3 linked regions of the Methylococcus capsulatus genome follow. The protein of the gene in region 3 binds, or shares a complex with, the protein of the main gene of each other region. Links are inferred from orthologs where the notes say so. Each region holds a gene or a part of one and is shown on either strand. Other genes may lie near its edges.

Region 1 (4,562 bases), 1.2 Mb from region 3 along the record:
GTTCCCGCAACACCGTGGTGGCATAGGCGCCGGCAGGGAGGGAAAACGTCAGTTCGCAGGCCGAATCCTCGATCCATGCGAATGCGAGATCCGGCACCGGCAGCCGCAGGGCCCGCCGGGCAGTTTCGAGCCCGCAGCGTTCCAGTCCTTCGCGGAATTCTGCGCATTGTGCCAGGGCCGCCCGCTCCATTTCGAGGGCCGTGCCGGAAATCACCGGGTCACCCGTTCCCCACAGCGTTCCGCTGGGATGGATCGTCAGCGCTTCGATGCGCCGCTGGATGTCTTCATCCCGGTTGTCGGCCAGGAAGAAGCCGTTGGAGCCGGTGAACATGAAGGCGTCGCCCTCCACTGCCCGGTTCCAGCTGCCGTGCCCGACCCGATGGGCGAGGATACGGTTGAACAGGTAGGAGCGCGCCGCCGACAGGTACAGCGAGCGCTTGTTGCGGTCGATACGGCGGCGTGGCTCGGCGAACAGCCGCAGTGCTTCCTGCAGATTGCGGCCGCCGTGGCCGAAGCGCTGCGGGCCGAAATAGTTCGGCACGCCGGCCGCGCGGATCGCCGCGCAACGGGCTTCCAGGCCGTCGCACGCACCTTCGAGTCCCCGTACGAGGATGCGGAAGCGGTTGCTTGCCAAGGCGCCGCGTTTGAGTTTGCGGTCGTGCCGCGTATGGCGCAGGACGGCGATGCTTTCGCATTCCAGGGCGCTCCAGTCGGGGGCGGGCCTGCCTGCCAGTGCCACGCTGAACCACTGGGAGGCGACGGCATGGCGGTCCTTGAGACCGGCATAGCCCACGTCCATCGGTTTGACCCCGGCCAGCCTGGCGATCCGCTGTGCCACATAGTCGGTGTTCTCCCCCGTCTTGCGGATGTGCAGGAAGGCGTGTTCGCCCTGACCGGTGGGTTCGAAGCCGAGGATCTCGTCGACCCGGAAGTCTTCCGGGGACACCCGGAGACGGCCTCGGCAGTTCAGTACGCCGTGTGCCCGCGGCAGATCACCGACTCCGGCGTGGTCGGGGTGCTCGGTCATCGGCGGGTGAGGAGGGCGACGGCGTGCGCCGAAATCCCTTCGCCGCGGCCTTCGAATCCCATGCCTTCGGTGGTCGTCGCCTTGACGTTGACGCAGTCAAGGGGAATCTCCAGGTCCTGAGCGAGGTTTGCACGCATCGCCTGAATATGGGCGGCCAGCCGCGGAGCCTGGGCCACGACGGTCACGTCCACGTTGCCGACGGTGTAGCCGGCACCGGCGACTTTCTGTCGCACCTCGCGCAGCAATACGCGGCTGTCGATGCCCTGGTAGCGGGCATCGGTGTCCGGGAAATGGCGGCCGATGTCGCCGAGGGCGGCCGCGCCCAGCAGGGCATCGCACAGGGCGTGCAGTGCCACGTCGCCGTCGGAATGCGCGGCGAATCCCCGGTCGAACGGGATCTTCACGCCGCACAACACCACGTGGTCGCCTTCCTTGAAACGGTGGGCGTCGTAACCTTGGCCTATTCGAAACATTGTCGCTCCAGATAAAAGGCGGCCAGGGGGAGATCCTCCGGCCGGGTGATCTTGATGTTGTCGGGGCGCCCTTCGACCACCTCGGGCGCCAGGCCGGCCAGCTCCAGCGCGTTGGCTTCGTCCGTCACCGTCAGCCCGCGTTGGGCCGCTGCCGCCAGCGCCTCCTTGAGGAGGCGGTAGCGGAACATCTGCGGGGTGAGGGCGCGCCAGACGCGGTTGCGGTCGGGGGAGCCCTGGATCGCTCCGTTCTCGACGGTTTTGAGGGTGTCGGTGACCGGCACCGCCAGAATGCCGCCCACGGGGTGGTTTTCCAGGGTTTCCATCAGGTGCTCGACGTCGGCACGGGTGATACAGAGGCGGGCCGCGTCGTGGACCAGCACCCAGTCGCCGTCCGCGGCGCGGTCGGCCAGGGCGGTCAGTGCGTTCAGCACAGAGTCCGCGCGTTCCCTGCCGCCTTGGGTGGTCAGCACCCGCGGCTCGCGCGAGCATGGCAGCTCTGGCCAGAACTCGTCGTCCGCGCCCAGTGCGACCATGACCGCGGTGATGCGGCGGACCGAGAGCAGGCGTTCGAGCGTGTGCTGCAGCACCGGCTTACCCGCCACTTCCAGGTACTGCTTGGGGATATCCGCACCCATCCGTTTGCCTATGCCGGCGGCGGGAACCACAATCCAGAAGCGTGGGTCGGCTTCGTCGTTCTTCGGGTCAGCGTTCATGTTCCGGGGTTTTGGCTTCTTTCCGCTTCGGCTCAGTCGCGGCCGGAGCCGGAGGTGCGGACTTGCCCGGCTTGCGGGCCGGCGGCGCCGGCTGGAGACTGGGCGAGGGATGCGCCGCGTCGATGATCTGTATCAGGGTTTCGCCTTCCTTGATCATGCCCAGGTCGCGGCGCGCATATTCTTCGATGGCATCGGTGCCTTTCCTGAGGTCCATGATCTCGGCTTCCAGGGCCGCGTTGCGTTGCCGCCGTTTCTCCCCTTCCTCGGTGAGTTCCGCAATGCGTTCCTGCAGCCTTTGCATTTCCCGCAGGTTGCCATCGCCAAACCACAGCCGGTACTGGAGCAGGGCGATCAGCACGAGGAGGAATGCGGTCAGTTTGTTCACCCCGGCTCCGGGCGCCCAGCCACGGTTCAGGCAAGGTTTTTGACGACGCTGCGGCCGCCGTAGCGCGCTTTGTCACCCAGCTCTTCCTCGATCTTGAGCAGCCGGTTGTATTTGGCGATGCGATCGGAGCGGCTGAGCGAGCCGGTCTTGATCTGGCCAGCGCAGGTGGCGACAGCGATGTCGGCGATGGTGGCGTCCTCGGTTTCGCCCGAGCGATGGGACACGACCGACGTGTACCCGGCTTCCCTGGCGATATGGATGGCTTCCAGGGTTTCGGTCAAAGTGCCGATCTGGTTGACCTTGATCAGGATCGAATTGGCGATCCGGGCTTCGATGCCCTGTTTGAGGATGGCCGGATTGGTCACGAACAGGTCGTCGCCCACCAACTGGATGCGCTGGCCGAGCCTGTCAGTGTGGATGCCCCAGCCGTGCCAGTCGTTTTCCGCCATGCCGTCCTCGATGCTGATGATGGGATATTTATCGACCCAGGTGGCCAGATAGTCCGAGAACTCTTCCGAGGTGAACTGCCTGCCTTCCGAAGCCAGGGTGTAGATGCCGTCCGAATAGAACTCCGAGCTGGCGACGTCCAGTCCCAGACAGATGTCCTCGCCGGGCCGGTAGCCGGCTTTCTCGATGGCTTCCAGGATGATACCGATGGCGGCCTCGTTGGAAGGCAGGTTCGGCGCGAAGCCTCCTTCATCACCCACGGCGGTGGCCAGGCCCCGGTCCGACAGCACTTTTTTCAGGGTGTGGAACACCTCTGCGCCGTAACGCAGCGCCTCGCGGAAAGTGGGTGCGCCCACCGGCAGGATCATGAATTCCTGCATGTCGATGCTGTTATCGGCATGGGCGCCGCCGTTGATGATGTTCATCAGCGGTACCGGCAGCAGAAATTCACCGTTGCGGTTGAGGTAGGCGTACAACGGCTGTTTCGCGTCGGCCGCGGCAGCGTGGGCGGCCGCCAGCGATACCGCCAGGATGGCGTTGGCGCCGAGCACGCCCTTGTTGTCGCTGCCGTCCAGTTCGATCAGTCGCCGGTCGATTGCCGCCTGGTCGGCGGCGTCCATGCCGGCCAGGGCGGTCTTGATCGGACCGCGGATGTTCGCCACGGCTTTGAGCACACCTTTGCCACCATAGCGTGAGGCGTCGCCGTCGCGCAGTTCGATGGCTTCGCGGGCGCCGGTGGATGCGCCGGAGGGCACCATGGCGCTACCTTCCGCGCCTGAATCCAGGATCACTTCCGCCTGGACGGTCGGGTTGCCGCGGGAATCCAGAATCTCCCGGGCCAGGATGTCGACAATCTTGCTCATGGGATCACCATTGGGTATGCGTTGGGGGACGGGACGACGGCACGAGAAGGCATCCCGCTCGCCGATGTTATGCGGCCCGGATTACAGCAGAGGGCTCGCCTTGACAGTGCGGTCGAGGGTCGACAGCAGCTCCAGCAAAGCCTTCATGCGGTCCAGCGGCCAGGAATTGGGACCGTCGCTCAGGGCGCGGTCGGGCTCGGGGTGGGTCTCCATAAACAGGCCCGAGATGCCCACTGCCACCGCCGCCCGCGCCAGTGCCGGCACGAATTCGCGCTGTCCGCCGGAAGCGGTGCCCTGGCCGCCCGGCAATTGCACCGAGTGGGTGGCGTCGTAGACCACCGGGCAGCCGGTCTCGCGCATGATGGTCAGCGAGCGCATGTCCGAGACCAGATTGTTGTAACCGAAGGAGACCCCGCGTTCGCACACCATGATATGCCGGTTACCGGTGGCCAGCGCCTTGGCGGAGACGTGCTTCATGTCCCAGGGCGCCAGGAACTGGCCCTTTTTGATATTGACCGGCTTGCCCATATTGGCGACGTTCTGGATGAAATTGGTCTGGCGACACAGGAAGGCCGGGGTCTGCAGCACGTCCACCACCGACGCCACTTCCTGCAAAGGGGTGTCCTCATGCACGTCGGTCAGCACGGGCACCCC
Region 2 (4,662 bases), 250 kb from region 3 along the record:
GGCTCGGTCCTGTTGATCGATGGCGAAATCGTGGGCCGGGGACACAACCAGCGGGTGCAGAAAGGCAGCGCGATCCTGCATGCGGAGATGGATTGCCTGGAAAACGCCGGACGCCTGAGTGCTGCGGAGTACCACCGGGCGAGGCTCCACAGCACCTTATCGCCCTGTGATATGTGCAGCGGCACGGCCTTGCTCTACGGCATCCCCCGCATCGTCGCCGGGGAGAACCGGAGGTTCCAGGGACCGGAGGCGTACCGCCGCTCACGCGGCGTGGAGCTGCTGGTGCTGGATGATCCGGAATGTGCCGCGCTGATGAAGGATTTCATCGCAGCCCAACCCAACCGGCGCTCTGGAATGAGGACATCGGCGTGTGAAAGCGCATCCTGTTGCAGTGAAACTCGGCTAATATAATGCGGTTCATATTGGTTTTGTGTGAAATAACTTGAGGAGCTATCGAATGAGTATCCCCCGTGAACAGGTCTTGAGCCGTGGCGCTTCCGCCGTCGTGTCTCGCCACAAGGTTCTGACCAACACCTATGCGCTGCTGTCACTGACGCTGCTGTTCAGTGCGCTCACTGCCGGTGTGTCCATGGCGCTGGCACTGCCCCATCCGGGCATCATCATCACCCTGGTGGGCTATTTCGGCTTGCTGTGGCTGACCAACAGGTATTCCAACAGCGCGCTTGGCCTCCTGTGGGTCTTCGCCTTGACCGGCTTCATGGGTTACACCCTGGGGCCGATCCTGAACGCCTATATCACACACTTCGCCAATGGTACTCAGCTGGTCATGATGGCCATGGGCGGTACCGGTGCGGTGTTCCTGGGCCTTTCGGCTTATGCGCTGACGACCCGCAAGGACTTCGGCTTCCTCGGCGGCATGCTCGGAGCTGGCATCTTGGTCGCATTCCTGGCCGGTCTGGTCGCCGTTTTCGTGCCTGGCCTGATGGGGTTGAGCCTGGCGGTGTCGATAATGTTCGTGGTGCTGATGGCCGGAATGATTCTGTTTCAGACCAGCGCGATCATTCACGGTGGCGAAACCAATTATATTCTCGCCACCGTGTCGCTGTATGTGACGATCTTCAATCTGTTTACCAGTTTGTTGCAGTTGCTCGGTGTGTTCAGTAGCGACGATTGATCGTCGCCGGTCATTCGGCCATAAAAAACCCCGGCTAAGCCGGGGTTTTTCATTCCGACGGCTGTAGATTAGTCGACGGCTTTCATGCTGAGCCGGACCCGGCCCTGGCGGTCGATCTCCAGTACCTTGACTTTGACCACGTCGCCCTCCGCCAGCTTGTCGCTGACTTTCTCGACATGCTCGTCGGAGATCTGAGAGATGTGCACCAAGCCATCCTTGCCCGGCAGGATGGTGACGAAGGCGCCGAAGTCCATCAACCGCGCGACCTTGCCCTCGTAGACCTTGCCGACCTCGACCTCCGCCGTGATGTCCTCGATGCGGCGGCGGGCTTCCAGACCGGCCTGCTTGTCGACCGAGGCGATCTTGACGACGCCGTCGTCGGTGATGTCGATGCTGGTGCCGGTTTCTTCAGTGATGGCGCGGATGGTCGCACCGCCCTTGCCGATCACTTCCCGGATCTTGCTGGGATCGATGGTGAAGCTGGTGATGCGCGGCGCGTAATCGGACATTTCGCTGCGCGGCGCCGGCAGCGCCTGTGCCATTTTGTCCAGGATATGCATCCGTCCCTCGCGGGCTTGATGCAGCGCCTGGCGCATGATTTCCGGCGTGATGCCATCGATCTTGATGTCCATCTGCAGCGCGGTGACGCCGTCGCGGGTGCCGGCGACCTTGAAGTCCATGTCGCCCAGGTGGTCCTCGTCGCCCATGATGTCGGACAGCACGGCAAATTCTTCGCCCTCGAGGATCAGTCCCATGGCGATGCCGGCCACGGCGCCTTTGGTCGGCACGCCCGCATCCATCAATGCCAGGCTGCTTCCGCAGACCGAAGCCATGGAGCTGGAGCCGTTGGATTCGGTGATCTCCGAGACGATGCGGATGACGTAGGGGAACTCGTCCATCGTTGGCATGATCGCCTGCACGCCGCGCTTGGCCAGGCGTCCATGGCCGATCTCGCGCCGTTTGGGCGAGCCGATGGCGCCGGTTTCCCCCACACAATAGGGGGGGAAGTTGTAGTGCAGCATGAAATTTTCTTTGTACTCGCCTTCCAGCGCGTCGATGAGCTGCGCGTCGCGGCCCGTGCCTAGCGTTGCGACTACCAGCGCCTGGGTTTCGCCGCGGGTGAATAAGGCGGAGCCGTGGGTACGGGGCAGCACGCCGGTGCGGATCGTGATGGGGCGCACCGTGGAAAGGTCACGCCCGTCGATCCGTTTTCCGTGGTGGAGGATGTTGCCCCGGACGATTTCTTCTTCCAGTTTCTCGATCTGCCGCTTGACCGCGTTTTCATCGTGAGCGCCTTCGGCGGTCAGGGCATCGGTCACCGCCTTCCGAACTTCTTTGAGCTTCTGCTGGCGGAGCTGCTTGTCGGCGATGCTGTAGCCTTCGCTCAGTCCCGCCCGGGCTAGTTCGTCGACTGCGGCGACCAGGGCCGTGTCGACGGTTGGCGGTTCCCACGGCCAGGGTGTCACGCCGACTTCTTCCGCCAGCTCGTTGATGGCGCGGATGGCTGTCTGCATCTGTTCATGGCCGAACACGACCGCCCCCAGCATCACTTCCTCGGGCAGGATCTTCGCCTCCGATTCGACCATGAGCACCGCATTGGCGGTTCCCGCGACCACCAGGTCGAGCTCCGATCCTTCCATGACCGAGCCGTCCGGATTCAGGACGTAGGCGCCATTCACGAATCCCACCCGGGCGGCGCCGATCGGACCTTTGAAAGGCAGGCCCGACAGCGTCAACGCTGCCGACGCGCCCAGCATCGACGGGATGTCGGGGTCGACTTCCGGATTCAGCGACATGACGGTGGCGACGACCTGGACTTCGTGGGTAAAGCCGTCCGGGAACAACGGCCGGATGGGCCGGTCGATCAGGCGTGCGGTCAGTGTTTCTTTTTCGCTGGGACGTCCCTCTCGCTTGAAGAATCCGCCCGGAATGCGTCCGGCAGCGTAGGCCTTTTCCTGGTAATTGACGGTAAGGGGGAAGAAATCGCCGTGCGGGGAGGCGTCCTTGCGCCCCACCACGGTAACCAGCACCACGGTGCCCGCCATGTCCACCATGACCGCGGCATCGGCCTGACGGGCGATCTCGCCGGTTTCGAACGAAACGGTATGAGCGCCGTACTGAAATTGCTTCCGGATCGGGTTCACGGGTTCTCCTTGGGCTGTCGGCGGGTAAGGGTTATTTGCGGAGACCCAGCCGCTCGATGAGCGTGCGGTAGCGTTCGTTGTCCGTGCTCTTCAGATAGTCCAGCAGCTTGCGGCGCTGGTTGACCAGACGGAGCAGACCGCGGCGGGAATGAAAGTCCTTTTTGTGCTTGACGAAATGAGGGGTCAGATAGTTGATGCGGTTGGTCAGCAGGGCCACCTGGACCTCGGGGGAGCCGGTATCGCCGGGGGCCCGCTGGAATTCCTGTACGATGGCGCTTTTTTCTGCTGCTGTGAAAGCCATGGGATAATCTCCAAAAAAAACTCGTTGAAAACCTTTTAAACAATCGTTAATTGTACCGTCTGACTCAGGATCAGGACAAGATTCCCTCGAGCCGGACCGACTCAGGCGGACCTGGGCTCTGCTTCGCAGCCGCAAGGATTGATCACCCGCTGGGGGGCGATTCCTCCTTTGCCGTCGCTGCGGCCTATGCCGAGAAACACCTGTCCGCGGGAATACACCCGGAGCAGCTCGCCAACCGGGACATCGATCCCGCTGACGGCCTGCCCGTGCAGGAACAGCCGGGCCCGGTCGGCATCGAGCGACACCGCCGGCCAGTGCGGCACCATCGAGTCCATCGGCCGCAGGCAATCGAGCCGGGCCGCCGGTGCCATGGCCTCCAACTGCTCCAGGGTGACGGCCTGAGCGACGGAAAATCCGGCGACGGCGGTGCGCCGCAACACTTCGACATGAGCCCCGCAGCCAAGCGCATGGCCGATATCCTCCACCAGGGTTCGGACATAAGTGCCCTTGGAGCAGTGGACGTCCAGTTCCAGATAATCCGCCCCCCTTGCCGCCAGTTCGATGCGGAAGATCGTCACCGGGCGCGCCTGCCGTTCGACTTCCACCCCCTTGCGCGCCAGTTCGTAGAGCCGCTTTCCTTGATGCTTCAAGGCCGAAAACATCGGCGGCACTTGAAGGATGGGGCCGGTGAATTTTGCCAGCAGGGCGAGGAGGGCCGGTTCATCGAGCACAGGTACGGGCGACCGCGACAGGATTTCGCCGTCGGCATCGCCGGTATCGGTGGTGATGCCGAGCCGGGCCAAGGCGCGGTAGCGCTTGTCGGAATCCAGCAGGTAGCCGGAAAGCTTGGTGGCCTCGTTGAAGCAGAGCGGCAGGATGCCGCTGGCAAGGGGATCCAGGCTGCCGGTATGGCCAGCCTTACGCAGGCCGAGCAGTTTTCGGGCCCGCTGCAAGGCGCTGTTCGATGTCATGCCGCTGTTCTTGTCGAGCAGCAGGACCCCGGACAGCGTAGCTGCCGAAGAGGACCTCATGCCTTTAGGCATCGCCCTTGTTCAGAGATCGCAACACTTCGTCCATGTGCA
Region 3 (4,999 bases):
CGGACGATATCTTCACCATCCGCTCACCGCTCTGCAAGACATTCTTGAGCAAGGGGGCGTCCACCACTTGTCGCCGGCGCGCCCACACGCCGCTGAACAGCGCCAGATAAGTCTTGTCCACCCCCTCCCCCCGAAATTGCTCGTGCAACTGCCGCAGTGCGGAACGGCGCTTGGCAATCAGCAGACAGCCCGAGGTATCACGGTCCAGCCGGTGTACCAGCTCGAGGAACCGCGCTTCCTCCCGCGCCGCCCGCAGACCTTCGATCACCCCGAAACGGAGGCCGCTGCCGCCATGTACCGCCATGCCCGCGGGTTTGTTGACGACCAGCAGGTCTTCGTCTTCATACAGGATCCGGTTTTCCAGCCGGTCCCGCAGCCATGGTCCCGGGACCTCTGCCGCCGGCGCCTCGGCGAGGCGCAAGGGCGGGACCCTGATGACGTCACCCTCGTTCAGCCGCTGCCGTGCCTTGCTGCGGCTGCCGTTGATCCGCACCTGGCCGGTACGCAGGATGCGGTACACATGGCTCTTGGGGACACCCTTAAGGCGCGCAAACAGAAAATTGTCGATGCGCTGGCCGACAGCCTCGGCATCGACTTCGATCAGGCGAGGTCGGTTCGGGTCTTGCAGGAGAGGTTTCATTACGGAAAAATCATATCAGCTTTACACCTTAAATTGATGCTTTTGCTGAAGGTTGCTATAGTTCATATTGGCATTTCACCGACCGCGTGCCTGATGGCGCGAGTCGTCTTCGGTGAGAGCCCCAAAGAATTGTTGAACGAATGACCCGGCGCATCGCCTGAAATACACAGACGCACCCCATGCGGCTACCTGCGGGCGGAAGCGTCGCAAAACAGTGGTGCCCGCCGGAATTCCAATATACAAATCAAAAACCCAAGGTCTGGATGCTCGACCATTGACGAGCTCGAGAGTTAAGTTTTCCAACACTATCATTATCCGTCGGACCGGCCTTCGGGCCGAGCGGACTGGCCGTGTTTTCGCACGGTATGGAAGTGGACGGGCCACGACGAAAGACCCTGCCGAACGCAGGTTCGAGGCTGGCATCGCGCTGCCTACCGTTCGCCGAATGGGAACGGTGCAGGAACCCTCGGGTTCCCCCGCAGCCCATCTTTAACACACAGCATCGGGATACCCATCATCCGATCGATCGCTTCGATATCGCGAACCTGAAGAAGAGCATTCGCATGACAGAAGAAACAGAACAGGAAGGGATGTGGGCGAAATCCTGCGGCACAACCGGTTCAGGCGGTTCTCCAGCAAGAACGCCCAAGGAATCCATTGATGAAAAGAATGTTGATCAACGCCACGCAGCCCGAGGAATTGCGGGTCGCGCTGGTCGATGGACAAAAGCTTTATGACTTCGACATAGAAATCCCGTCGAGGGAACAGAAAAAAGCCAATATCTACAAAGGCCTGATTACCCGTGTCGAGCCCAGCCTCGAGGCGGCGTTCGTGAATTTCGGCGCGGAGCGGCACGGCTTTCTGCCGTTCAAGGAAATCCTGCCGAAATATCTCGGCGCCAGCGGCGAAGAATCCATCTCCCGGCGGGAAATCAAGGACGTCCTCAAGGAAGGCCAGGAAGTCGTCGTCCAGGTCGAAAAAGAGGAGCGCGGCAGCAAGGGCGCGGCCCTGACTACCTATATCAGTCTGGCCGGCAGCTATCTCGTGCTCATGCCGAACAACCCCAAAGCAGGCGGTATTTCCCGCCGCATCGAGGGCGACGTCCGGTCCGACATGAAAGAGACGCTGAGCCAGCTCCACGTTCCCGAAGACATGGGGGTCATCATCCGCACGGCAGGCGGTGGCAAGACGGTCGAGGAACTGCAGTGGGACCTCAATTATCTGCTGCAGCTGTGGGAAGCGATCGAACGCTCGACGCGGGAAAAGCCGGCGCCGTTCCTGATTTTTCAGGAAAGCAACGTCATCATCCGGGCCCTGCGCGACCATCTGCGGGGTGACATCGACGAAATTCTGGTCGACAACCCTTCGACCTTCAGGCTGGTACACAGCTTCCTGCAACAGGTCATGCCGCAGTTCATCAATAAGGCGCGCCTGTATCAGGACAACGTGCCACTGTTCAGCAGGTACCAGATCGAAAGCCAGATCGAAATGGCCTATGCCCGCGAAGTGCCGCTACCCTCCGGCGGTGCCATCGTCATCGACCATACCGAGGCGCTGACGACCATCGATATCAATTCGGCGCGGGCCACCAAGGGCGGCGATATCGAAGAAACCGCGCTGAACACCAATCTCGAGGCCGCCGACGAGATCGCCCGCCAGTTGCGCCTGCGCGACCTGGGAGGATTGTTCGTGATCGATTTCATCGACATGATGGCGGCCCGCAACCAGCGTGCGGTGGAGAACCGTCTGCGCGAGGCGGTGCGCCTCGACCGGGCGCGCATCCAGCTCGGCCGGATTTCCCGTTTCGGCCTGATGGAAATGTCACGCCAGCGCCTGCGGCCTTCGCTCACCGAAACGGCACTCCTGACCTGCCCGCGCTGTAAGGGCCAGGGGACGATACGCAGCGTCGAGTCGCTGGCCCTGTCCATCCTCCGCGTCCTAGAGGAGGAAACGATGAAAAAGAACACCGACCGGATCATCGCTCAGTTGCCGGTCGAATCGGCCACCTATCTGCTGAACGAAAAACGCGCGGCGATCCAGCAGATCGAGACACGACACAACGTGGCCATTACCATCATCCCCAATCCACATCTCGAAACGCCCAACTACGACATACAGCGGATCCGGAGCGGCGGGGCCGGGGCGGAGGAAGAGGCGCGTAAGAGCAGTTACCAGCTCATAGCCGAGAAATCGCCCGAGGTTCCCAAGTCCATACGGATGCCCAGTGCCGCTGCGGAAGCTCCAGCGGTGCGGGAATTCATTCCCGCCGCCCCGCAGCCGTCCGGTGGCGATCAGCGTCCCCAGGCTCAACCGGGGCAGCACGGCGGCGGACTGATCAAACGTTTCCTCAACATCCTGACCGGCCAGCGCATCGAGGACCAGCCATCATCCCCCGAGGCGGCTCAATCATCCGCGGAACTGCCGCTGCCCGTGCCTTTCGTGCAGACGGGCAAGACGTCCGGTGAACAGGCGCAAATGAGCGCCGGTTCGGCCGACGAAGGTGAGCGTCCTGGTGACCAGCGCCGCCGTGAGCGGGACGGCAGCAGACGCGGCGGCAGTCGCCGGAAACATCCTGCGCAGCGGGACGAAACTGCCGACAGGCGCCGCAGTGGGCTATCGGCGGATATCGAAACCAGTCAGGAGCTCGGAACGGAAGGATCGCCCCAGATCATGGCTGCCCAAGAGGATCGGCCGAAATCCACGGAGGATCGCGGCCGCCGGCGGGATGGCAGGGGCCAGCGCCGTCGAATCTCGGCTCAGCCCATGACCGAATCACTGGCGGAAGATATCGCAGATGATACGGTCACGACGGAAAGTCCGGCAGCCACTGCGGATTTGAACGACCGGCTGCCGGTCGCCGATTTCGGCGAAACTCACGAACAAAGTGATGGCATCTGCTACGATCCGGCCGAAGGAGACTTCGGGGAGGCCGAACTCCGCCCGCGGTCTCCACGGTCGCGCCGGGCCGGCGTGAGGCGGCGCGGACGTGGCAGGCGGGATCGTCGTCCGGTAACCTCAGGTGAGCCGGAGGTAGGCGAAACTTTCGAGCCGGTCGGCCTCGAAGTACCCGAACGCAACGCCGTGGTAGCCGGGACCGAGCCGGCCTTACCGGGAGAAACCGACGATCGCCGTACCGTGCCGCCCGCCTCCGAGGTGTTTTCAACACTGGCGGAACACGAAGCTCATGCAGAATCCCGTCCGGAGCCTGACTACCATGCGCCCGGCCTGCCGCCCAAAGCATGGGAGCCCCCCAAACCGGATCACGAACCGCGGGACGATCGCAACGATCTCTTGCCTCCTGTTGAGCGCGGAACCGGGTCCACGGAGTGAGCATTGCCAACGGGCACACGGACCGAAGGTCCGTGTGCCCGTTGGCGGCTACGTAAAGGCAAAGCCATCTTCCAAGGCCGCTACGTCCTCGTACTCTGCGGGGAAAAAGACTCGTTGTTAAGGTCGCGCGATGTGATGTCAGGTCTTCAGCGCCGGCGGGGATGACCGCTGCGACCACAGCTCCCACAAACGCTTAGTCGAGACCGGATACGCCGTTTTCATCTGCTGGGCAAACAGAGAAACGCGGAATTCTTCCAGCGCCCATCGGAATTCGTCCCGTTCGGGGACAAAGGGCGCTTGGCCGTGTTTCACGGATTCCCAGTAGGGCTGCCAGAACGAATTGAGCTCCCTCTCCAGCGCGGCGTCGCGGACGGGATCCTGGCGACATTTTTCCAGACGGTGTAGCAGCGCCTTGAAATAGCGTGGATAGTGCTTCAGTCGGCGATAAGGCACCTTGGCCACGAAGCCCGCGTACACCAGATGGTCCAACTGGTCGGCGCCATCACGGGCGGCGGGATGGTTGCCCAGGGCAGCCAGGGCTTTGCGACACTCCGCATAAAGCCCCAGCGCCTGCTCAACGGTGCGCCCCAGTTCATTGGCCTTGAGCACTAAGTCGCCGCGCCCCTGTTCGCTGCGGGCATCGAATGCCACGCGGGTCCGCAACTCCGGCAGGTCGTCGAGGAACAAGGCCGCCATGAGCTTGTCCAGCAGGTCTTCCCTCAGATCGCGCCCGCCCGGGGGCAACTGGCGATAGAGCAGTTCGCTGGTCGCGGTGACGGGCAGGTTTTTACGTAGGTATTTGATCTCCCTGGCCAACCTCAGGCGCAGCAGACGGACCAGGCCGAATTCATGCTGCAGTTGGGCCTCCTCGGCCCGATCGAACACCCGCACGCCGACGGTCCCGCCTTCGTCGATAATGGCCGGAAAACCGTGCAGTTCTTGACCATCGACCCGTCCACTGTAAGCGGCCGGCAAATCGTCGAAATCCCAGACCCGCCGGCCGGAGACTGCAATTTCCTGGCAGGCGAT

The links.
Region 1: the proteins of N4J17_RS13365 (region 3) and eno are in contact, whole or in part, in a solved structure (PDB 2FYM), measured with the Escherichia coli proteins. The link is inferred for Methylococcus capsulatus from one-to-one orthologs.
Region 2: the proteins of N4J17_RS13365 (region 3) and pnp are in contact, whole or in part, in a cryo-EM structure (PDB 9QH0), measured with the Escherichia coli proteins. The link is inferred for Methylococcus capsulatus from one-to-one orthologs.

Annotation. Positions count from the first base shown.
Region 1 is NZ_CP104311.1:1,492,090-1,496,651, forward strand. Bases 1,767-4,562 are described here. They hold eno (phosphopyruvate hydratase), read right to left. Parts: upstream 3,909-4,562; coding sequence 2,625-3,908; downstream 1,767-2,624. Other genes in these bases: ispD (2-C-methyl-D-erythritol 4-phosphate cytidylyltransferase), read right to left, coding at 1,767-2,213; ftsB (cell division protein FtsB), read right to left, coding at 2,203-2,598; kdsA (3-deoxy-8-phosphooctulonate synthase), read right to left, coding at 3,990-4,562. Outside these bases: tRNA pseudouridine(13) synthase TruD, read right to left, coding at 1-1,027; ispF (2-C-methyl-D-erythritol 2,4-cyclodiphosphate synthase), read right to left, coding at 1,024-1,500; more of ispD, read right to left, coding at 1,488-1,766. UniProt on the Escherichia coli protein: Catalyzes the reversible conversion of 2-phosphoglycerate (2-PG) into phosphoenolpyruvate (PEP). It is essential for the degradation of carbohydrates via glycolysis.
Region 2 is NZ_CP104311.1:2,479,046-2,483,707, forward strand. What follows is about bases 742-3,637. They hold pnp (polyribonucleotide nucleotidyltransferase), read right to left. Parts: upstream 3,280-3,637; coding sequence 1,204-3,279; downstream 742-1,203. Other genes in these bases: N4J17_RS12205 (Bax inhibitor-1/YccA family protein), read left to right, coding at 742-1,135; rpsO (30S ribosomal protein S15), read right to left, coding at 3,311-3,580. Also shown: N4J17_RS12200 (deaminase), read left to right, coding at 1-411; more of N4J17_RS12205, read left to right, coding at 458-741; tRNA pseudouridine(55) synthase TruB, read right to left, coding at 3,682-4,611; 30S ribosome-binding factor RbfA, read right to left, coding at 4,616-4,662. UniProt on the Escherichia coli protein: Involved in mRNA degradation. Catalyzes the phosphorolysis of single-stranded polyribonucleotides processively in the 3'- to 5'-direction. Also involved, along with RNase II, in tRNA processing.
Region 3 is NZ_CP104311.1:2,727,843-2,732,841, reverse strand. What follows is about bases 938-4,170. They hold N4J17_RS13365 (Rne/Rng family ribonuclease), read left to right. Parts: upstream 938-1,300; coding sequence 1,301-3,970; downstream 3,971-4,170. Other genes in these bases: hrpA (ATP-dependent RNA helicase HrpA), read right to left, coding at 4,109-4,170. In the rest of the region: 23S rRNA pseudouridine(955/2504/2580) synthase RluC, read right to left, coding at 1-640; more of hrpA, read right to left, coding at 4,171-4,999. UniProt on the Escherichia coli protein: Endoribonuclease that plays a central role in RNA processing and decay. Required for the maturation of 5S and 16S rRNAs and the majority of tRNAs. Also involved in the degradation of most mRNAs.